DNA from 4 places in the Halomonas sp. 707B3 genome. Region 2 is predicted to be linked to each of the others. Evidence: predicted binding sites of a transcription regulator. Region 2 holds the regulator's gene; each other region holds the start of a gene.
What was found. Region 2 encodes sigma-54, which starts transcription at its own class of promoters, with help from an activator protein. Its sites were predicted from a motif close to TGGCACNNNNNTTGCTNT; they were not measured.
Positions count from the first base shown of each region.

Region 1: the regulator sigma-54 is predicted to act here: its motif matches at 1,332-1,349, upstream of BIS10_RS02090 (sugar phosphorylase).
Region 3: the regulator sigma-54 is predicted to act here: its motif matches at 745-762, upstream of amt (ammonium transporter).
Region 4: the regulator sigma-54 is predicted to act here: its motif matches at 1,848-1,865, upstream of BIS10_RS12275 (NarK family nitrate/nitrite MFS transporter).

Region 1 is NZ_JAMZBE010000007.1:38,518-44,077, forward strand. Features, by position in the region: gene ribD (bifunctional diaminohydroxyphosphoribosylaminopyrimidine deaminase/5-amino-6-(5-phosphoribosylamino)uracil reductase RibD) at 1-625, opposite strand, end outside; gene nrdR (transcriptional regulator NrdR) at 625-1,122, opposite strand; gene BIS10_RS02090 (sugar phosphorylase) at 1,383-3,143, shown strand; gene BIS10_RS02095 (TlpA family protein disulfide reductase) at 3,242-4,057, shown strand; gene dsbG (thiol:disulfide interchange protein DsbG) at 4,109-4,891, shown strand; gene BIS10_RS02105 (c-type cytochrome) at 4,963-5,560, opposite strand, start outside.
Region 2 is NZ_JAMZBE010000005.1:45,568-51,127, reverse strand. Features, by position in the region: gene rapZ (RNase adapter RapZ) at 1-211, opposite strand, end outside; gene ptsN (PTS IIA-like nitrogen regulatory protein PtsN) at 277-744, opposite strand; gene hpf (ribosome hibernation-promoting factor, HPF/YfiA family) at 749-1,057, opposite strand; gene BIS10_RS01620 (RNA polymerase factor sigma-54) at 1,155-2,570, opposite strand; gene lptB (LPS export ABC transporter ATP-binding protein) at 2,676-3,434, opposite strand; gene lptA (lipopolysaccharide transport periplasmic protein LptA) at 3,446-3,949, opposite strand; gene lptC (LPS export ABC transporter periplasmic protein LptC) at 3,958-4,530, opposite strand; gene BIS10_RS01600 (HAD family hydrolase) at 4,530-5,072, opposite strand; gene BIS10_RS01595 (KpsF/GutQ family sugar-phosphate isomerase) at 5,115-5,560, opposite strand, start outside.
Region 3 is NZ_JAMZBE010000072.1:2,181-7,740, reverse strand. Features, by position in the region: gene BIS10_RS10860 (FAD-binding oxidoreductase) at 1-566, opposite strand, end outside; gene amt (ammonium transporter) at 903-4,277, shown strand; tRNA gene BIS10_RS10850 (tRNA-His) at 4,396-4,470, opposite strand; tRNA gene BIS10_RS10845 (tRNA-His) at 4,504-4,578, opposite strand; tRNA gene BIS10_RS10840 (tRNA-Arg) at 4,641-4,717, opposite strand; tRNA gene BIS10_RS10835 (tRNA-Pro) at 4,806-4,882, opposite strand; gene folD (bifunctional methylenetetrahydrofolate dehydrogenase/methenyltetrahydrofolate cyclohydrolase FolD) at 5,094-5,560, shown strand, end outside.
Region 4 is NZ_JAMZBE010000089.1:789-6,348, forward strand. Features, by position in the region: gene BIS10_RS12265 (CZB domain-containing protein) at 1-594, shown strand, start outside; gene BIS10_RS12270 (patatin-like phospholipase family protein) at 682-1,701, shown strand; gene BIS10_RS12275 (NarK family nitrate/nitrite MFS transporter) at 2,018-3,370, shown strand; gene BIS10_RS12280 (nitrate regulatory protein) at 3,450-4,715, shown strand; gene BIS10_RS12285 (SDR family oxidoreductase) at 4,805-5,491, shown strand.

The DNA of each region.
Region 1 (5,560 bases), on a different contig from region 2:
TAATGATAGATTCCACGCCGCTCAGAATAGCGCTTGAGCGGGCGCGCAGCCGCTGCACTTGGGTGCGCGCTTGCGGGCCGGTAATCCACTGGGACTCCCCCGACCCCATGGCGGTACGGCCATCCAAGCTCATCGCCATTTTCAGCCGCACAAAGGGGCGCTGACGCTCCATACGGGAAATAAAGCCCGGATTCAGCGCCCGGGCATCTGCTTCCAACAGGCCTACCTGCACCTGAATGCCTGCTGCTTTCAAATACTCAATACCGCCACCGCTGACCTGGGGATTAGGGTCCCCCATCGCCACCACCACGCGCGCAACACCCGCTTGCGCCAGCGCCACCGCGCAGGGCCCTGTTCGCCCGGTATGTGAGCAAGGCTCTAGCGTGACATAAGCGGTGGCACCCTGGGCGGCGCTGCCTGCCGCCTTTAGGGCGTGAATTTCTGCATGGGGTTCTCCCGCACGCACATGGTATCCCTCGCCCACAATGCTGCCTTCCGCGCTGCCATCAAAGTGCACCATCACACACCCCACCCTGGGGTTGGGGTCGGTGGTATAAAGCCCGCGTTTGGCTAGCTGGATAGCGCGAGCCATGTAGCGATAGTCGGCGGTGGAGAATTCACCCATTACGATGCTCCGTGCTGTGTCCCACTGCCCTCTGGCTCATCCGTGGGCTCTTGGGAGAGGCGGTCGATTTCCGCCCGGAACTCGTCTAAATCCTGAAATTTACGATATACCGAGGCGAAACGAATATAGGCCACTTGATCCAAGCTACGCAGCGCTTTCATCACCGCTTCACCAATCTCACGCGCGTTGACTTCACGGTCGCCACGGGCGCGCAGCGTCTGGCGAATACGCTCTACCGACACTTCAATCGCTTCAGCGCTTACCGGGCGCTTTTCCAGCGCGCGCAGCATACCGTCGCGTAGTTTCGCCTCATTAAAGCTCTCGCGAGAGCCGTCGGATTTTACGACCCGCGGCATAATCAGCTCAGCGGTTTCATAAGTCGTAAAACGCTCTTGGCAGTTGGCACACTGACGGCGGCGGCGCACCTGGTCGCCTTCCGCCACCAGCCTGGAATCTGTCACTCGGGTATCATTTGCACCACAAAAAGGGCAATGCATGGCAGTCAACCTATTATCAGTACGCACTAGTAGCTGTGCGTGCAGCGTGTCAGCCTGTACGAATAAAAAGCGCTACAAGGCTTCATGCCCTGCCCGTTATTCGCCATTTTATAAACTGTTTTATCGCCTATTGTCAGCGGCAGCCTTATCGCTGCCCTTACGGCGTAGCTGTGTTATACAACGCGTATCAACACGGTATTGTAACGATTTGGCACACAAGCTGCAGCGTTTGTCGAAGGTTGATTTATAGGACGCCCTTTATGACCCCTTTCGAGCAGACCGTTCACCACTACCTTACCCACCTGTATGGCCCCCGTGCGGGGGAAGTACAGCGGCGTATTGGCCAGCATCTTGCGCATTTTCGTACCGCCTCGACGGCTTCCCCACCCGCTAGCACGGCGGGCCACGATGCACCAACATGGAGCGAAAAAGATCAGTGGGTCATTTGTTACGGTGACTCCATCTTGGATGAAGGTACGCCGCCTTTAGCGGTGCTGGATACTTTTCTACAGCGCTATCTGGGCGACACCATTAGCGGGGTTCACGTACTGCCCTTTTTCCCCTGGAGCAGCGACGACGGCTTTTCGGTGATTCACTACCGCGAGGTCAATAGCGAGCTGGGCGAGTGGGCGCATATCCAAACGCTAGCCAGCCACTATGACTTGATGGCTGATTTAGTGCTGAACCATGTCTCCAGAGAGTCGCTCTGGTTTGTGGATTACCTGACCGGCAGCCTGCCCGGTCGCGACTACTTTATAGAAGTTGATGCGGATGCCGATGTCTCCCAAGTCACCCGCCCGCGCAGTAGCCCACTTCTAGTGCCGATCTCTACGCGCCGGGGTACGCGCCACGTGTGGGCGACTTTCTCGGAAGACCAAATAGACCTCAACTTCGAAAACCCGGATGTGTTGCTAGAGTTCGTGGGTATTCTGCTGTTCTACCTACAGCAAGGGGTGCGCATTATTCGCTTGGACGCGGTGGCGTTTTTGTGGAAGCGATTGGGCACCTCCTGCATTCACCTGCCAGAAACCCATACGGTGGTGCGCTTACTTCGCGCCATCGTGGATGAAATAGCCCCCGGCACGCTGCTGATCACCGAAACCAACGTGCCCCATGCCGAAAACATCAGCTACTTTGGCTTGGAGCGATTAGCGGAAGGCGCTCCCGATGAAGCCCACATGGTGTACCAGTTCGCCCTGCCGCCATTGCTGTTGCACACCCTCACCCGCGGCGAAGCGACGACGATACAAACGTGGTTAAACAGCTTGCCGGTGCTGCCTGATCAGTGCACCTACTTAAACTTCACCGCGAGCCACGATGGTATTGGCGTACGGCCGCTAGAAGGCCTGCTGCCTGACCATGAACGCGACGCGCTGCTGGAGCTGATGCATCGCTTTGGTGGGTTTGTCAGCATGCGCAGTAACCCTGATGGCAGCGACACGCCCTACGAGATCAACATTACCTGGTTTGAGGCCATGCGTGGCACCCGCCGCGGGCCAGACCCATGGCAAATTGCGCGCTTTCTATGCAGCCAAGCGATCATGCTCAGCCTGCAAGGAATACCCGCACTCTATATCCATACGCTCACCGGCACGCTAAATGATGTCGAAGGCGTGGAGCGCAGCGGCCGCTTACGCTCGATTAACCGTCGCCGCTGGCAGCTTGATGAGCTGGCACTGCTGCTGGAGAGCCCTTCCACCCCCACCCATGACGTTTTCCATGCCCTTCATCGGCTACTAGAGCAGCGTCGCCAAGAGCCCTGCTTTCACCCCAACGCGCCACAGCGCGTGATACACACGCCACCCGAGCTGCTAGCCATCGAGCGCGGGCCACTCCGTAACGGGCGACGACTGCTCGCGCTGTATAACGTCACCGATGGTAAGTGTGATCTCGCTCTCGCAGGCGATGCCCTGAACCAAGCGCTCACTCAGCACGACTGGCAGCCGCTTGACCCACTCACAGCTCACCACGAGGAAACACTGCCGCCTTATGCCGTACGCTGGCTGGTTGCTGACGCGTAAAAATTGCGACATAACGACTCAGGGCAACGAGAGATAATCGTTAAATAATCTTGTTCTGACACACTCACGCTAAACCACTGGTGAAAGCGTGAGTGACTATGTTGCAGCAAAGCGTTGCGATTGGGCCCATGGGGTTTAGTCTGCATCAATTGATGATTGGATTTGCCTTTTTACTGGCCCTGCTAGCGGGTGCGCTTATTGGTCAGCGGCATCGCGTGGCGGTCAGCGATACGTTATTTACCCTGCTATTTGTGGCGATGGTGGCCGCACGCCTCGTCTTTGTTGTGCGCTACTGGAGCGACTATGACGGCTTGCTGTCGCGCCTGGATATTCGCGATGGCGGTTTCGATATACTCGGTGGCGTAGTGGCGGGCCTTGGCTACGCTGGGTGGACAATGTGGCGCTCACCGCGCCAACGAGCGCCACTTGCCGGGGCGCTTTTAGTAGGCGGTTTGGCCTGGGGCTTGACGGCTGGCAGTACGCTACTGATCGAACAGCAGGCACGCCCACTGCCCACTACTCCGCTTGCTACACTCAGCGGCGAGCCTATTACCCTGCCCCAACTTGCTCAGCAGCAGCAACAGCCCATGGTGGTGAACCTCTGGGCAAGTTGGTGCCCGCCATGTATTCGTGAAATGCCGGTGTTTGAAGAGGCCCAGCAACAAGCGCAAGACATCACCTTTGTGTTCGTTAACCAAGGTGAAAGCCTTCAGCAAATCGAAGCTTTTATGAGCGAAAACAGCTTTGATTTGAATAATGTATGGCAGGACCCGCGCAATGCCCTGGGCCAAACCACCGGTGCTCATGCCATGCCCACAACGCTTTACTACAACGCGGATGGACAGCTCGTGAGCACCCATTTTGGCGAGCTCTCCCGCGCCACCTTGCAAGATGGCCTTTCACGTATTCGCTAATATATTTTGCCTCACGGCACCACACCAAGCCGTTTTCATAAGGATAGTGCTATGCAACGTGTTTTATTACCCCATGTTGGCCGTTTCGCTTTACTTGCCGCGCTGGGTAGCCCAGCGGCAGCCAGCCATGCCGACGAGCTACCAGCCCCCGTGCAGGCGCTGGCCAACCAGGGCTTAACGATTCATGGACAGTTTGATGCGCCAGGTGGAATGCGCGGCTTTGGGGCCAGCGTGCAAGGGCAAGATATGGCGATTTATTTAACACCTGATGGAGAACACGCCATTATTGGCACGCTGGTAGACAGCGAAGGCAGCGACCTGACTGAGGCACAGCTTGACGAGCACGTACGGGCACCCTTAGAGGCCGAAACCTGGGAACTGCTTGAAGAGAGCCGCTGGATTCAGGATGGCGACCCGGATGCCCCACGCATCATCTACACCTTCACCGACGCCAACTGCCCTTATTGCCGTCAACTGTGGCAACAAACACGTCCCTGGGTAGAGGCTGGCGAGGTTCAGCTGCGCCATATTATGGTCGGTATTCTCGCCCCCAATAGCCCTGCGTTAGCCGCCACCATTCTCGGCGCTGACGACCCCTCCGCTGCCCTGCACCGTCACAGTGAAGGTGATGAACTCTCCCCCAGCGCACAGCCACGGGATATCGAAGAGCAGGTATATGCCAACAACCAGCTCTTTGAAGAGCTAGGCCTCTACGCCACCCCCACCAGCGCTTTCCAACGTGAGGCTGAAGGCGGCACTGTGCGCATTGACCGAATCCAAGGCCTCCCCAGCCAAGAACGCCTCATTGAGATGATGGGTAGCGAAGCGCCTTAAGTAGCTAACAGCACAGGCTTTTACTAAACGGGCGGCCTTATAGCCGCCCTTTTGGTGTGTCTTAACGCGTTTTACTCTTCAGAGAGATTTTCGAACCGTGGCATGCCAACGTTCCAGGGTTGGATGTCACCTTTCTCACCAAAATTAGCGTGGTCGCCTAGCACATGGCCGTCATGCTCGCGGGTTTGGCCGTAGAGCGAGCGGTTGTGGAATGTGGGGCCGAATCGCTCGGCGGTTTCTGCAACATCGCCGGTGTAGCGCGGGTCTTGGGGGCGCTCTTGGCTATTGATGTAGTAGGCAATATCCCAGGCCTGCTGGCCGGTTAACGAGCGCGGCTGGCCCAGGGGCATGTTTTGGTAGATGAAGCCGGCCATGGTCTCTACCCGTGCAATACCAGCTCCCCAGTTGTTGGAGCCATCGCCCCAGGGGGCAGGGAACACATACTCGCCGTTTTCATAGTGCCCGGAGCCATCTTCCTGGTGGCAGATGGTGCAGTTTTCCTGGTACGCCGCCTCGCCTCTGGCATAGCTGGGTGTTTCTGGCTGTTCAGGCGCTGGGAAGCCACGGCCATAGATCGATTTATCCGGGTACATCGGCGCGCCGGTGGCGAGCCACTGATGGTAGGCGCTAAGCGCCAGCATTTCATCGCTGCCATACTCAGGCGGCGTG
Region 2 (5,560 bases):
CTGGGAGGCGTTCAAGCGCCGTAGGAAGGTTGCGCGCGTCAATGCTCACTGCTAAGTGAGTGCGCTCGCCTTGCTCACGTAGTTCATCAACTAATGAGCCCAGCAGCATGGCGGGTAAATTGTCGATAGCGTAGTAGCCAAGATCCTCTAGCGCTTGTAAGGCGATAGATTTACCGGACCCTGAACGGCCGCTAATGATCACCAGTTGCATAGCGTCTCTCTTGGCTTGCATAGGAGGAAATTATCGCTGCGTGCAGTGGCCACCGCCCATAAAGCCTAGGCGGCTTGTTCGCGAATCTTGGCGGTAATAAGTGCTAAGAGTTCGCGCTGACTATCGGCTTTACGCAACTGCTGACGCGTATGGGCGTCGTTCATAATAGTAGCCACTTGGCCAAGCAGTGCTAGGTGGGTGTCATCTGCCTCTTCTGGTACCAGCAGCACAAACACAAGATCCACCGGGTCGCCATCAATGGCGTCGAAGTCTACTGGCTCAGCAAGCTTTAAAAAGCCAGCAATGGGTGCGCTACAGTGAGGACTGCGAGCGTGGGGGATGGCAACCCCGTTGCCTATCCCCGTACTGCCTAGTCGCTCGCGGCCAATGAGGCGGCTAAACACCTCTTGGCTATCTAGGCTGGGTGTATTTTGGGCGATAAAGGTGCTGAAAAACTCCAGCACCCGTTTTTTGCTGCCCCCGGGAACGTCATAAAGCACGCGCTCCGGGGGGAGGATGGTTTCCAACGTCATTGAGTTAACGCACACCAGCGCCCTGGGCGCGAGCTTGTGCTTTTTCCTTATGTTTAACGAGTTGACGATCGATTTTGTCTGCTAGCGCATCAATAGCGGCATACATGTCGTTATCAAGCGCTTCGGCGTGAAGGTCTGCACCGGCAGCGTGCAGTGTGCAGGCTGCTTGCTGGCGCTCCTTCTCAACAGATAAGGTCACTTGCACCGTGGTAATGTTGTCGTAATGGCGTTCAACGCGTTCCAGCTTTTCGTTAACGTAGTCACGCAAGGCGTCAGTCAGTTCAACGTGATGACCAGTGATGTTTACTTGCATTGACGTGCTCCTTATCCATCGGACTGTACTTCGATTGTAACCCTTTTTACGCTATTGCAAAGCCCTTGCGTTGAGTTTGTTCATACTTACCGTTTAACTAGCGTAAACGACGGCGCTCACTTGACGAGGGAATGCCCATTGACTCCCGGTATTTTGCGACAGTACGCCGTGCAACGCTAATGCCCCCCTCTTCAAGTAGAGTCACCAAGCGGCTATCGGAGAGCGGTTTTCCTGAGGGCTCATCCTGAATCAGCTTTTTGATGCGGGCACGAATGGCTGTGCTGGAGTGGCTGTCGCCGCCGTCTTGGCCGCTTACCTGGCTTGAGAAGAAGTACTTAAGCTCGAAAACGCCCCGCGGCGTGTGAATAAATTTCTGCGTGGTCACACGAGATATGGTGGATTCGTGCATCTCTACCGCTTCAGCAATATCCGCTAAAATCAGCGGTTTCATTGCTTCTTCGCCATGCTCCAGAAAGCCAATTTGGCGTGCAATAATTTCACGCCCAACTCGTAGCAGCGTGTCATTGCGACTCGATAAGCTTTTGATCAGCCAGCGGGCTTCTTGGAGGTGCTCTTTGAGGAACTGGTTGTCTTGGCTTTTGTCTGCGCGTTTGATCAAGCTGGCGTAGTCGGGCTGTATACGCAAGCGTGGTAGTGCTTCTGGATTGAGCTCTAAATGCCAGCCTTCATTGTCATGCCGAACGACTAGGTCGGGGGTGATGTAGCTGTCGTCGGTAACGCCATAGGTGCTCCCAGGGCGTGGGTCAAGGCTGCGAATTAAACGGATGACATCGTCAAGCTGCTCGTCATCAAGGCTTAAACGGCGCTTGAGAAGCCGCATATCGTCTTTGCCTAATGCTTCCAAAAACTGGCGAACCAGCCGCTTGGCGGGCATTAGCAGCGGGGTGTCCTCGGGTAGTGAGGCGAGTTGCAGCATCAGGCATTCACGCAGGTCTCGGGCAAAGACGCCGGTGGGCTCAAATTGCTGCAAGCGCAGCAGGGTATTTTCCACTTCCCGCTGGCTTAAGCTGTCATGGCCTTGGGCTTTTAATCCTTCCCGAATGTCATTAAGCGGCTGGGTGAGATAGCCGTTGGCATCCAGCGCATCAATCAGGCTTTCCGCGATGGCGTATTCTCGCGGGCTAAAGTCTGTCATGGCCAGTTGCCATAGCAGGTGGCCATGTAGGCTTTGTCCAGCGGCTTGGCGCTCGAAGTCGGGGCCTTCACTGCTGCCACCCAGGCTGCCTATGTCTTGATAGGTATCTGACCAGTCACTGTCGACGGAGAGTTCGTTGGGGATGCTCTCGGACCACTCAGCCTCTTGAGGCTCACTGACAGCCTGCTCGCCAAACTCATCTTCTTGCTCAAGCATGGGATTGGCATCTAGCGCTTGCTGAATTTCTTGACGAAGGTCCAGCGTCGATAGCTGAAGCAGGGCGATAGCCTGCTGCAGCTGAGGTGTCATGGTCAGCTGTGTGCCGATACGCAATTGGAGAGAAGCTTTCATGACCATCTGAGAACCACTCGTTAATCAGAAAGCTCCACCCTAGAGCGAGTTATGGCTTGGTGCAAGTGCAATAAGCATGCCACTAAAAGAAATGCTTCTGCAGGTCACTGTTTAAAGGCGGAAATCGGCGCCTAAATAGACATCTCGAACCTTCTGGTTGTTGAGGATTTCCTGGGCGTTTCCACTGGCAATGATGTGACCGTCGCCAACAATGTAGGCAATATCACAAATATCCAGCGTTTCACGAACGTTATGGTCGGTGATCAATACACCAATGTGGCGTTTCTTTAACGCTCGAATGATAGTTTTAATTTCCCCAACGGAAATCGGGTCAACCCCGGCAAAAGGTTCATCCAGCAGGATAAAGGCCGGTTCGGTGGCCAAAGAGCGGGCGATTTCAACACGGCGGCGTTCGCCCCCAGAAAGACTCATGCCTAAGTTGTCGCGTATATGAGTGATGTGAAAATCTTCAAGTAGTAACTCAAGTTGTGCTTCCCGGGCGCTTCGATCAAGCTCTTTGCGTGTCTCTAAAATGGCCATAATGTTGTCGGCCACGGAGAGCTTGCGGAAGATGGAAGCTTCCTGGGGTAGGTAACCAATCCCTGCCATGGCGCGTTCATGCATAGGAGCATGAGTGAGGTCAAGGTCGTCAATGCCTACTTTGCCCGCATCCGATTTGACCAACCCCACAATCATATAAAACGAGGTGGTTTTACCTGCACCATTAGGGCCAAGTAGCCCAACCACGCTACCTTGAGTGATTTCCAGATTAATATCTTTAACCACACGGCGGCGCTTATAGCTCTTCGCTAAATGATGGGCGTAGAGCGTTTTTACTGGTGTGGGTTCTGGGGATGTTGATGCTGCCACGTGGCCACTTCCTATTGTTCGGGCTGAAGGGTCATACGAATACGCTGATTTTCACTGCCGCTAACGTCAGAGCGTGCTTGTACTACTTCTTGATCGATAAAGTACTCTAAACGTCCACCTTGGAAGTGATCTCCTTGCTGGGTCAGCTCAGCTTGGTCAATCAGCTCAACCCGGCGTTCGGAAACGTGATAAATAATCCGACGCGCCCAGCCTTCTATAGGGGTTTCTTGGTCTTCAATTTGGTTACGCAAGTAAGCACGCTCGCCCGTAGCGATGGCGCGAGACAACTCGCCAGCATCGTTACGCTGAATTTCGACACGCTCGCCGCGTAGCTGCATATTGCCTTGGCGAATGTCAACGTTACCGGTGTACACGGCTGTCCCTGCTCGTTGGTCAAGGTCTAACCGGTCGGCCTCCACATGAATGGGCGCTTGGTTTTGTGCCGCTACAGGCAGTGCAGTCGTGACAAGCGGCACGGCTAGGGCAAAAAGTGCAGTGCGGATTAGAGCATTCATCGCGACTCCTAAGGGGAACGGGTGGCCGGCGGATGAACGCCGCGCACGTTGTTGGTTAAACGGACTTGGCTGTCATCCAGCCATACATCCATTCGAGAGGCTTCCATACGCTGAGGGGGCTGCTGCAACACTACGTGGGTGTCGCTCCAAGCATGCCGGGTGGTCCCGTCGTAGTTTAATAGTTCGGTATCAAGCTGCCACCCCTCTTCAGGCGCTAGTAGCCGCGCGGAGCCTGCCAATGTTAATGCTTGGGTTTCGGTATTGAGGGTGCCAGTGTTCGCCGTGGCGAGCCACTCACGTTGTTCGCTATCAAACAGCGTGGCACGGGGTGACAGCACGTCAGTCATTGCCGTTTGCGGAGTATGCACCAGCCGTGGGGTTACCAGAGACTGCTGAATAGTGCCTGTTTCGCCAAATAGGGTAATTTCGGCATTCTCTAATACGTGCCCAGGTTCCTGGGCACGAGCTTCAGAGTCAATCTCAGTCTCCTGGGGGCCGCGAGGGTCTAGCCAAACCAGCACGCCGCCTAGGGCGATGACCATTGCCGTGATCCAGCCCCGTTTTCTTACCCTAAAGCGCATTATGACTGTCCGTGCAGATACGTATCGAGTACGGCATCCCAGTGCCCTTGAGACGTTAGGAGCGTATCGCAAATTTCACGCACAGCCCCGTGTCCGCCAAGGCGTTCAGTGATCCAGTCGGCATGGGTGTGCATGTAGTCCGGAGCATTGGGGACCGTAATACCGACACCGGAGCGCTTGATCGGAGCAAGATCAGGTAGGTCATCTCCACAGTAGGCGACCTGTTCTAAGGTGATATCAAGCCGCTGACAAAGCGCTCTCAGGGTAGTGAGTTTGTCTTCACAGCCCTGGTGCACGTGAGTGATTCCTAAGGCAGCAGCGCGCTGGCTCACCATAGGTGAATCACGGCCGGTAATCAGCGCCACATGGATGCCGACACGCTTGAGTAACTTCAGGCCATGACCGTCCTGGGTGTGAAACGCTTTGATTTCGATACCGTCAGCCTGAAAATAGAGACGGCCGTCAGTAAGTACACCGTCTACATCAATCGCAAGCAGTTTTACGCGGCGAAGCCGGTCGAGTAGTGCATCAGGTAGGGCCATAAAGCCTCCATCATCTATTGCCAAAAAAGCAGTATAAAGTCGTTAAATAACGCCGCTGGCAAGCAGGTCATGCATATGCAGCGCGCCGATGGGGCGCTGCTGTTCATCAACAACAGCCAGTGCAGTGATACGGTTATCTTCCATAATGCGCACCGCTTCGGCAGCTAGTATGTCTGGACCAATGCGCTTGCCGGGGCGCGTCATTACGTCATCTACCTGAACATCGCGCAGGTCGTGGTATTGGTCTAGCGTGCGACGCAAGTCGCCGTCGGTATAGACCCCGGCAAGACGGCCTTCGCTATCCACCACGCAGGTAAAGCCCAGCCCTTGGCGGGTTATCTCAAGTAGTGCATCGCGCAGCGGGCTGCCCAGCGCTACTTGAGGGAGCCGTGAGCCATCGTGCATTAAGTCGCTAACACGCAGTAGTAAGCGCTTACCGAGGCTGCCGCCAGGGTGAGAGAGGGCAAAGTCTTCAGCGGTAAAGCCCC
Region 3 (5,560 bases), on a different contig from region 2:
ATAGCACCGATGATTTTATTGCCTAGCTGCGGCTCCTTCTCACTCAGCGCTTCGCGATCAAGAACGGTGAACTGTACGCCGTAAAGCTCGCGGGCTTCTTCAGCCTCTTTAACTCGCTTAGCGAGCTTTTCCGGCGTGCGATAGATTTCAAGCCACCCTTCCTTACGCACTAGATGCTCAGCACCAGCGGCCTCAATCATCGGCGCGTGGGCGTCCAAACAGAGCTGAATTAACGAGGCGTACTCAGGCACGATTTTTTTGTAGAGCCGTGACGAAGAGTGGTGCCAGTAACTCAGCAGTGGCGAGGCCGCATTGACCATACCGGCAGGCCGGTAACGGATATCGACCCGACGGTTTGGAAGCACACTCAATATCGTTTTCATATCACGGGGAAACGGATAAGGCCTAACTGCTTCACGCTGGATAATGCCCGCGTTTCCAAACGAGGTTTCGCGTCCAGGCTGGCGGCGATCCACCAGCGTTACTTGATAGCCACGCTTTTGCAGCTGCCAAGCAATACTGACACCCACCATGCCTGCTCCTAAAACCACCGTTTGACGCGCCATTATGATGCACTCCTCTCGCTCTATTGTTTGCCCAGCCATATGCTGTTAATCACACAAGTAACATATTGAAAAATATCACCAATCAAACAGCTTTTGCACAGTTATAAACACTATTTTTAGACATTTTTTTAGTCTTTTATGACGCAAAAAGCTTAATTAAGGATGACTTTGCTAAGCACGGCATAACATTTGCTTAATCTCAGTTAACACTGCGTTTAACACCCCAGAAACCTTCCGCGACAGAAGCCACAGCGCGGCATTAATAGAAGACATCTTTCCTAACAATGCACCATGTCAGTGTTCACCTTGCACCAGATCAGCACAAGGATCACGCCAATGACCGACAGCTTTGATACAACACTCATCGATATGCTTTGGGTACTGTGGGCAGCTGCGCTGGTTTTCGTCATGCAGGCTGGTTTTCTTTGCCTGGAAGCGGGCACCACACGAACAAAAAATGCCATTAACGTCGCTATGAAAAACCTAGCGGATTTTGCCATTGCCGTCAGTGTCTTTTGGCTGGTCGGTTTTGGGGTGATGTTTGGAACTTCCCAATCAGGCTGGATGGGTAGCTCACTGTTTGGATGGGAACTGGAGTCGACCGACACCTGGCTTGTCACTGTATTTATTTTTCAAGCCATGTTTTGCGCAACGGCAGCTACCATCGTGGCTGGCGCAGTCGCCGAGCGGATGCCGTTCCTTGGCTATTTATGGACGGCCTTCTGGATTGCACTACTGATTTACCCGGTATTTGGCCACTGGGCATGGGGCGGCCTGCTGGGCGGAACGCCAGGCTGGCTAGCGGCGCTGGGGTTTATTGATTTTGCCGGGGCCACCGTGGTGCATAGCGTAGGCGGCTGGGTCGCGTTAGCCGCTGTGCTGGTGATAGGCCCTCGTGAGGGGCGCTTTCAAGTAGACAAGCCCCCTACTGCGTTTCCTGCTGGAAATTTACCGCTTGCCATGCTGGGTGCCCTTTTTATGGTACTGGGCTGGTTCGGCTTTAATGGTGGTAGCACGCTGGCATTGAATAGCTCGGTGCCTGGCATTATCGCGAATACCATGTTGGGCGCCGTAGGCGGCATCTTATCCGCCATGCTGGTTGGTTGGCGGGTGCGCCGCTATGCGGATGTGATGTACGCCATTAACGGCGCAATTGCAGGTTTGGTCGCCGTCACCGCTGGCGCTCATGCGCTTTCCTTACCAGCCGCCTTTTTAATGGGAGGCGTTAGCGGCGTACTCATGGTGCTGGCAAGCGAATGGCTATTAAAACGGCGCATTGATGATGCAGTGGGAGCCATCCCCGCACACTTGGTGACCGGCCTATGGGGCACCCTGGCCCTACCCTGGCTGGCAGATCTAAATAAATTAGGTACCTCGCTTAGCCGTTTTGATCAATTCACGGTGCAACTACTGGGCGTGGTGGTGTGCGGCCTATGGAGTTTTGGGACTGCTTGGCTGCTATTTCGTATCACGAGGCGTTTTTTACCCCTTCGCGTCTCCAAAGATGCGGAAAAAATGGGGCTTAACCTAGCAGAACACGGGGCTCAAAATGAGCTTCATCAGCTTCTGGAGCATATGCGCCAGCACGAAAAACAGGGGGATATGCGCCAACGCATTGATGCCGACCCATTTACCGAGGTCGGGGAAATTGCAGCAAGCTACAACCGCGTATCTGCGGCGCTTGAACGCGCGGTAGGTCACACCCGGGTGATGTTACGCAATCTTCGCGACGGAGTGATTACCTGGCAAGCCGACGGAACGCTGACCGGCCTAAACCCAGGAGCGGAAGCCCTCTTTGGTGTTAATGCGGAGCAGTTGATTGGCCAGCCTGTCAGTACGCTACTGCCTAATAAACCGCTTGCGCCTGGGGCGCTGCATGAAATCAAACTGCGTACGGATGATCAGCAGGTACGCTACCTAGAAATTCAGGTAAGCGAAGGAGCCGCTGGTTCAGTCTCAGAGTGTTCGGGAATGGTGCGCGATATTACCGAGCGCAAACAGCTTCAAGAGCAACTGAACCGTGAGCGCGACCTCGCCCGTACCACGCTGGCTTCCATTGGCGACGGCGTTATTACCTGCGACGCCAGCGGCAACATCACGTTTATGAACGCGGAAGCCGAACGATTAACCGGTTGGCCGCTTCAAGAAGTCACCAATAAGCCTATCCAGACGGTTTATCAACTACGTGACGAGCTAAGCGATGAACCGATCAACAACCCTGCCCGCCAAGTGCTCACCCAGCACCGAGCGGTTCATTACAGCGAGCACTGCCAGCTTGTTCATCGCACCAGCAAACGCTATCCCATTCAGCATAGCGCCGCCCCTATCCGTTCCCGCGGTGGCATCACGCTGGGGGCCGTTGTGGTGTTTCAAGACGTGAGTCTGACGCGCAAGCTATCAGAGCAGCTTAACTACCAAGCCACCCATGACAACCTTACCGGACTCCTGAACAGGCGCGCGTTCGAGACGCTGCTCACTAAATTGCTTGCCCAAACGAAGCATCATCATGTGCTCTGCTATCTAGACTTAGATCAGTTCAAAATCGTTAACGATACCTGTGGTCATTTAGCAGGAGACGAACTGCTTCGCCAAGTTTCCATGAAGCTCAAAGCCCATGTGCGCAATAGCGATACGGTTGCCCGCCTGGGGGGCGATGAGTTTGCCCTGGTGCTACCTGACTGCCCACTAGAAAAGGCCAAGATTATTTGTGAAGCCGTACGCCGAGACATTGATCACTTTCGCTTTGCTTGGCAGGGGCACACGTTTGGTATTGGCGTCAGTATTGGCTTGGTAGCGATCGACAAGGAACATCCCAGACGCTTATCTGATACACTACACGCAGCCGATGCAGCTTGCTACACCGCCAAAGAGGCTGGTCGCAACCGCATTCACTGCTATCAACCTAACGACCACCTGCTGCTAGAACGTCACGGCGAACTGCAGTGGGTTCAGCGGCTACAAAATGCCCTAGATAACGACGCCTTTCGACTTTACGCGCAACCGATTAGCGCCGTATGCGGCAACGGGCCGGGCTATCGGGAAATTTTACTGCGTTTGGAGGAGAACGGCATACTCATTACACCCGGCAGTTTTCTACCCGCCGCCGAACGCTATCACTTTATGGTCAGAATTGATCGCTGGGTGGTTCGCAACACGTTGGCGTGGTTGGGTGACCGTTATCGCTGCGCGGAGAACCATACCATAGGCCACTGGGGTATTAATTTATCTGGGGATTCGCTATCAGACAGCGATTTTTGTCAGGAGTTGGTACAGCAGGTACGTCGCGCCGGGTTACCTGAAGGCACCTTATGTTTTGAAATTACTGAAAGTGCGGCTATTGCGCAGCTTTCAAAGGTGAGCGAACTGATTCAAGCGCTGAAAGCACTCGGCTGCCGATTCGCGCTGGACGACTTTGGCACCGGACTCTCCTCTTTCAGCTACTTAAAACAGCTATCAGTCGACTATTTGAAGATTGATGGCAATTTTATCCGCAATATCCACCACGATCCGATTGATAGCGCCATGGTAGAGGCGATTCACGCCGTTGGCAAAGCGCTCAATATCGATACAGTTGCCGAATACGTAGAGAATCAAGCAACGCTGGACAAGCTGCGTTCATTAGGAATTGACTATGCACAGGGGTATTTGCTGGGCAAACCGGAGCCTATTACCGCTACAGCAGGTAACCAGATTAAAGTGATGCCGCGATAGAGGGGTATAAAACAGACAAGGGCTAAAAAAGCCAAAAAGAAATGCTTATTTAACCAGCAGAAACGCTGGAGAGCTTTGTAAAAGAAGAGGAGATATAAGAGAGTAAATTACAGGTTAATGGGGTGGATGATGGGGATCGAACCCACGACCACCGGAGCCACAATCCGGGACTCTACCACTGAGCTACATCCACCACAACCTGAAACTTTTAATGCTGCCTTGTCAATGGGGTGGATGATGGGGATCGAACCCACGACCACCGGAGCCACAATCCGGGGCTCTACCACTGAGCTACATCCACCACTGACAAAAAGCAAACTTGAGAATACCCAACTGGAGAACAAACACTGAAAAGTATTTGATTGGCACGCCCAGCAGGACTCGAACCCGCAACCTACGGCTTAGAAGGCCGTTGCTCTATCCGGTTGAGCTATGGGCGCACATAGTGTATCCAGAGTGAATACTGATGAGCACTTGACCACAACCAAAGTTTGGAGAAGCAGACTAACACCTTCCGTGCTAGGTACGTGGTCGGGATGGAGGGATTCGAACCCCCGACATCCTGCTCCCAAAGCAGGCGCGCTACCAGACTGCGCTACATCCCGATTTCTTACCTTAGACGTTGCTGCGTGTCCCGTCTCAAGCGAGGCATATATTACTATTTCTAATTTTAAAGTCAACACTTAAAGTGATTGATTCGATAGGCGCTTTGCCTTGCCGCCCTACCATGCGAAAATTGCCCCCCTTAAAAGCGCGTTCTGCCACCAGCGCTTGTCAGTTTGCTTTGCTTTTCAACCTTCATAGGGATCTCATTACATGACCGCCCAACTCATCGATGGTAAAGCCATCGCCGCTAATGTCCGTCAACGCGTTGCCGAGAAAATTACCGCACGTCAGCAAGCTGGCGCTCGTGCACCCGGACTAGCCGTTGTTGTGGTCGGCGAAGATCCAGCCTCTCATGTGTACGTAAGCAATAAACATCGCGCATGTGAGCAGGCTGGCATTCTCTCTTATCAACATGCCCTGCCAGCGGACACCACCCAGGAAGCGTTAGAGGCATTGGTCGATGAGTTGAATAACGACGCAACTGTGGATGGCATTCTGGTTCAGCTCCCTCTGCCCGCCCACCTCGACGCTCGGCCAATTCTGGAACGCATCCGCCCTGACAAAGATGTCGATGGTTTTCACCCTTATAACCTTGGCCGCCTGGCCCAGCGCTTACCTTCACTACGCCCCTGTACGCCAAAAGGCATTATGACCATGCTGGCGCAAAGCGGTATCGC
Region 4 (5,560 bases), on a different contig from region 2:
GACCATACGCAGCATCTAGGCCACCAATTGGATCACTGGATTGAGCAGGTTGCCATATTGCTAAAAGAAGATGCTCGCGTGCAGGCCCATCAGCGGGAAACATCTACGGCGCTGGCCAATGCAGCCCAAGCGGCAGAGCAGGTGATAGAGCAACTCATGGATCAAGCACGTCATATGTATAAAGTGATTCACCACAGCACCACGACGGCCTGTTTGCACGCTGCCAAGCTAGAGCACGCCGTTTGGAAAAGTCAGATCTACCACCAGCTACTTTCCGCCTATTTCGAGGATCACATGGTGGATCATCAGCACTGTACGCTAGGCCGCTGGTACTTTACGGGCGAGGGGCAGCGCTATAAACATACCGAGGCGTATCGCTCGCTGGCGGCTCCTCACCGCCGCTTCCATGAAAGCGGCTTGGACGCTTTGCGCTATGCACGACAAGGGGATCATACGGGTCAACTGGCCTCCCTAGCACTGATGGAGGAAGCAAGCGTAGCACTTGCTAAGCAACTTGATCAGCTTATGGAGCAGGCTGTTTATGAGATACCGATGTCAGCAAGTCATCCTTCACCGCTTGCTGATGCGCCTTAAATTGCTCCCCATATAACACTCCTTCCGTAATGCGTTATTTATGCCATGCTGAGCATGGCACTCATAACGCAGACGGTAAGGATGACGATGGCAGCTGCAAAGAAGCTAGATCTCGCGCTACAAGGCGGTGGAGCCCATGGTGCTTATACCTGGGGAGTTATTGATCGACTTCTGGAAGATGACCGTATTGAGATTGAGGGCATTAGTGGCACCAGCGCAGGCGCTATGAATGGCGTAGTCATGGCAGATGCCCTTACCCGTGGTGGTAAACAGGCCGCCCGGCAATCTCTCAGGGATTTTTGGAAGGCGGTAAGCCGCGCGGGCATGGCAAGTCCTATCCGCCGCTCGCCGATGGATGTATTAACCGGCAATTGGAGTTTGGAGCACTCCCCCGGCTATATCGCCATGGACTTGATGACTCGCCTGGTGTCGCCCTACCAACTCAACCCGCTCAATTTGAATCCATTGCGCGATATTGTGGCGGCCCACATCGACTTTGAGCGGGTACGCCAGTGCGACCAGCTAAAGCTCTTTGTGGCAGCTACTAACGTGCGCACCGGCAAACAGCGTGTGTTTCGTCGAGAAGAGATGAGCGTCGATGCGGTCATGGCATCGGCTTGTCTGCCCTTTATGTTCCAGGCTGTGGAAATCGACGGCGAAGCATATTGGGACGGCGGCTACATGGGCAACCCAGCCCTCTTCCCCTTAATGGAAGAGTGCAGCGCAAGGGATATTCTGTTGGTACAGATCAACCCGATTCGCCGTGATGAACTACCCACCTCCGCTTCGGCCATTATGAACCGCCTTAACGAAATCACCTTTAATGCCGCGCTGATTAAAGAAGTGCGCATGATCGCGCTGTTGAAACGTACCCTTGAAGAGCAGGGTATTGAAAACTGCTACCAGCAGTCGCTTTTTCACCGCATTAGTGGCGATCAGGCACTCGATAGCTTATCGGTTTCAAGCAAACTCAACTCTGAATGGCCATTTTTATGCCACCTGTTTGACCAAGGGAGAGAAGCCGCCGACAACTGGATCACGGCTAACTTTGATGCCATCGGCCAACGCTCAACCCTGGATATTGATGCAGTATATCTGCACGAATAACTCCCTTCAGCCATCCAGCACTGCCCCAACTTGGCGCACTCTGCTCATGAGGAGTGCGCTCACTTGATGAATCTAGTGATTTTATTTCCCTTAGCACTGCTTTGAAAAAACATTAAGCAACTGATTTAAATATTTAAAAAGACAGATGGCGGAGTATTTGCTTATTGCTATGCAGTAGTAGTAGGCGTGGACCAGGCCCGCAAGGGTACGAGTGCGTCGAACCTGACCTTCAACGGCGAAGGCATGTTCTCGTAACCACGCAACGCCTGATGCGTTGTGTCTCGGCAAACTCGTTCTATGCTCTGTGAGGCCATCCATGGACATTCGCAATAAAGCCAACCGCATTCGACTGTTGAACTTCTCAACACCGCAAATGCGCGCGTTTCACCTCTCCTGGTTCGCATTTCATATCTGCTTTTTCGGCTGGTTCGGCATTGCGCCGCTGATGGCGGTGGTTCGCGAGGATCTATCGCTCACCCAAACCCAAATCGGCAATACCATTATTGCCTCGGTGGCGATCACCGTGGTGGTGCGCCTGTTGATTGGCGTGCTGTGTGATCGTATTGGACCACGTAAAACCTACACAGGCCTACTGATGCTCGGCTCCATTCCGGTTATGGGCATTGGTCTGGCTAACAGTTTTGAAACGTTTTTGCTGGCCCGCCTAGCGATTGGCGCTATCGGCGCTTCGTTTGTGATTACCCAGTACCACACCACCATGATGTTTGCGCCCAATGTGGTTGGCACAGCTAATGCCACGAGCGCAGGTTGGGGCAACCTAGGCGGCGGCACCACACAAATTGTTATGCCGTTGATTTTTGCGGGCATGCTGATGCTAGGCGTTAATGAAGCGCTCGGCTGGCGTCTGGCCATGGTCGTGCCTGGCGTAGTGCTATTTTTTACCGGTATCGCTTACTGGCTGTTCACTCAAGATGCCCCAGACGGCAACTTCAGCGAGCTGCGCGCCCGCGGTGAACTACCGCCAGCCACCGGAGAGCATGGCGCAGCCCAGAGCTTTTTAGCGGCGGCAAAGGATATCCGCGTTTGGGCGCTGTTTGTGGTGTACGGACTCTGTTTTGGGGTCGAGCTGACCATCAACAATATCGCGGCAATCTACTTCTTCGATAAATTCGATCTTACCCTGGCAACCGCCGGCTTAATCGCAGGCCTGTTCGGCTTAATGAACATTTTTGCTCGTACCCTTGGCGGCGTTTTTTCCGACCTATTCGCTAAACAGGGTGGGCTAAAAGGACGCGTCCGCTGGCTCTTTATCGCACTAGTATGCGAAGGCATCGCTCTCGTCGCCTTCTCGCAAATGCATGTACTCAGCTTGGCGATTGGCATCATGCTGGTATTTAGCCTGTTCGTGCAGATGGCGGAAGGCGCCACCTTTGGTGTGGTGCCCTTTATCAATAAAAAAGCCTTGGGCGCAGTGGCCGGTATTGTCGGTGCAGGCGGTAACGTGGGCGCTGTATCGGCAGCGTTTCTATTCCGTAGCGAAAGCCTCAGCTACCAGCAAGGCCTCTTTTACCTCGGCTTAACCGTATTGGTACTTGCCTCCTGCGTACTGGTCGTTCGCTTTAGTGATGCCACCGAAGCAGAAGAAGCCAGCGCCTATCGTGATGCGCTAGGCAAAGACACAGGAGCAGGCGCGCTGTCATTGCGTTAATATTAATTAACACCGCCCCTGCATGCGCATCGCTGTGGGGGCTTTTTACCTTTAGGCGGCGAGTAATAAGGAAATCAACATGTCTTCTGCCCAACAGCTACTCTTAACCGCCCTGCGCTGCGACATTGATAACCTTCACCACTTAGCAACCACAGCAGATATCGTCAGCGATATCAGCCAGTTTATTCATGTGCTTCAACGCGAGCGAGGAGCCTCGACGATTTACTTAGCCTCAAAAGGCAAGCGTTTTAAAACTCGACGAGCCACTTACCTGCAGCATAGTCAAGCGGCGGAAGCCTCGATGCGTCAGCGTCTCGAAGCGCTTAGCCAGGAGTCACGGCCACAGGCGACAGCGCGCTTATTACGCCGCATTGCTGCCGTCTGGCTGTCACTGGATGAACTAGATGTATTACGGCATGCAATTGAGACCTTCAACATATCGCCAGATGCAGCAACTCAAGCGTTTAACCATCTCATTAGCAGTCTCTTAGCGATTGTTTTTGAAGCGGCCGACACAGCGGTCGACCCAGACATTACCCGTGCCCTGGTCGCTATTTTTCATCTTATGCAGGGTAAAGAGCTGGCGGGGCAAGAGCGCGCCTGCGGCGCCTTTGGTTTTACTCTCGGTCATTTCGACAATGCCCACCGTACGCTGCTGAACCAGTTGGTTGACGCTCAACAGCGCTGCTTTGACACCTTTGTAGAATTTGCCACCCCAGAGGCTCTGGGGACTTGGCAACAATCCCTCTCTCCTAGAACACTGGCGGGCATTTGTCAGTTGCGAGATATTGCTTGCCAGCGTTCTCACCACCAAACGGCATCAGGCAATACGGGCAATACGTTAGGTGAAACCTGGTACGAGCTCACCACCCTGCGTATTGATACGATTAAAACGGTTGAAGACACCCTGAATACCCAATTAACGGCCCTTTGCCATCATAAAATTGTCCAGGCCCAAGCAGAGCTAGAACAGACGAAGGCGAAGCCTGACAGACCGCTGCCTGCGCCCTGTGAACAGTTACTAGCCCTTCACTCTACTCAGCCGCTTGGAGACCTAACCGCCAACGCCCTCAACTCTCCGCTTAGCCGCTCACTACTGGAGCTCACTCATGCTCAATCCAGCCGCTTACAGGGGCTAAGCGACGAGCTGGAGAATACCCGCAAGGCTCTCCGTGAACGCAAGCTAATCGAGCGGGCAAAAGGATTAATCATGGCGCACCAGTCCATGAGTGAAGAGGAGGCCTACCGCTTTCTGCGAAAAACCTCAATGGACCAAAGCAAAAGCATGGCGGATATGGCACAGTCGATTCTTGACCTCTCTGCCATGCTGCAACGTAAAGAGTAAAAACAGCAGCGCTGAGCCCGATTTGCAACCTGATTAGGTTTTAGCCATGCTGAAAGCTCACCCAGTTTAATGAGCAAGGAGAGCAAGCGATGCATGACCGCGTACTGTTAATTACCGGCGCTTCCAGCGGCATTGGTGCGGCCACCGCTCGTGCAGCGGCTCGTGAAGGCTACCAGTTGGTACTTGCCGCTCGTTCAGCCGATAAGCTGACATCGCTTGCTCAAGAGCTTGGTCCAGAGAACGTACTCACCTGCGAAGTTGATGTCACCGACTTAAGCCAGCAGCAAGCTATGGTGGAACAGGCGATTGAAACCTTTGGCCACATTGATGCAGTATTCGCCAATGCAGGTCGCGGTGGCTCACCGGGTGGGTTTAGCAGCGCCGATCATGTTGCTTGGCGGGAGATGATTCTCACCAATGTCTACGGCGTTGGCCTTACGCTGCAAGCCTGCTTGCCAGAGCTAAAACGCCGCCAGGGTCATATTCTTTTAACCGGCTCTGCCGCAGGCCGCACCACCATCCCAGGCTCCATGTATAGCGCCACTAAGTGGGCAGTAACGGGTATTGGTTATAATCTGCGCGAGGAGTTACGCGGCACCGGCATGCGGGTGACGCTGATTGAGCCTGGCATGGTCGATACTCCCTTCTTTGATGAACCACCCGAGTACGCGCTAGCAGACCGCGATATCGCCAATGCGGTGATCTATGCTCTGTCGCAACCACCCCATGTTGACGTTAATGAAATCCTAGTGCGACCCACACCGCCCCGAGAGTAACTCTGCTCGCTTGACGCCTTGTTTTTGCTCGTTGCTGCCCGCATAAACATAGTATTATGAAGCGTGCTA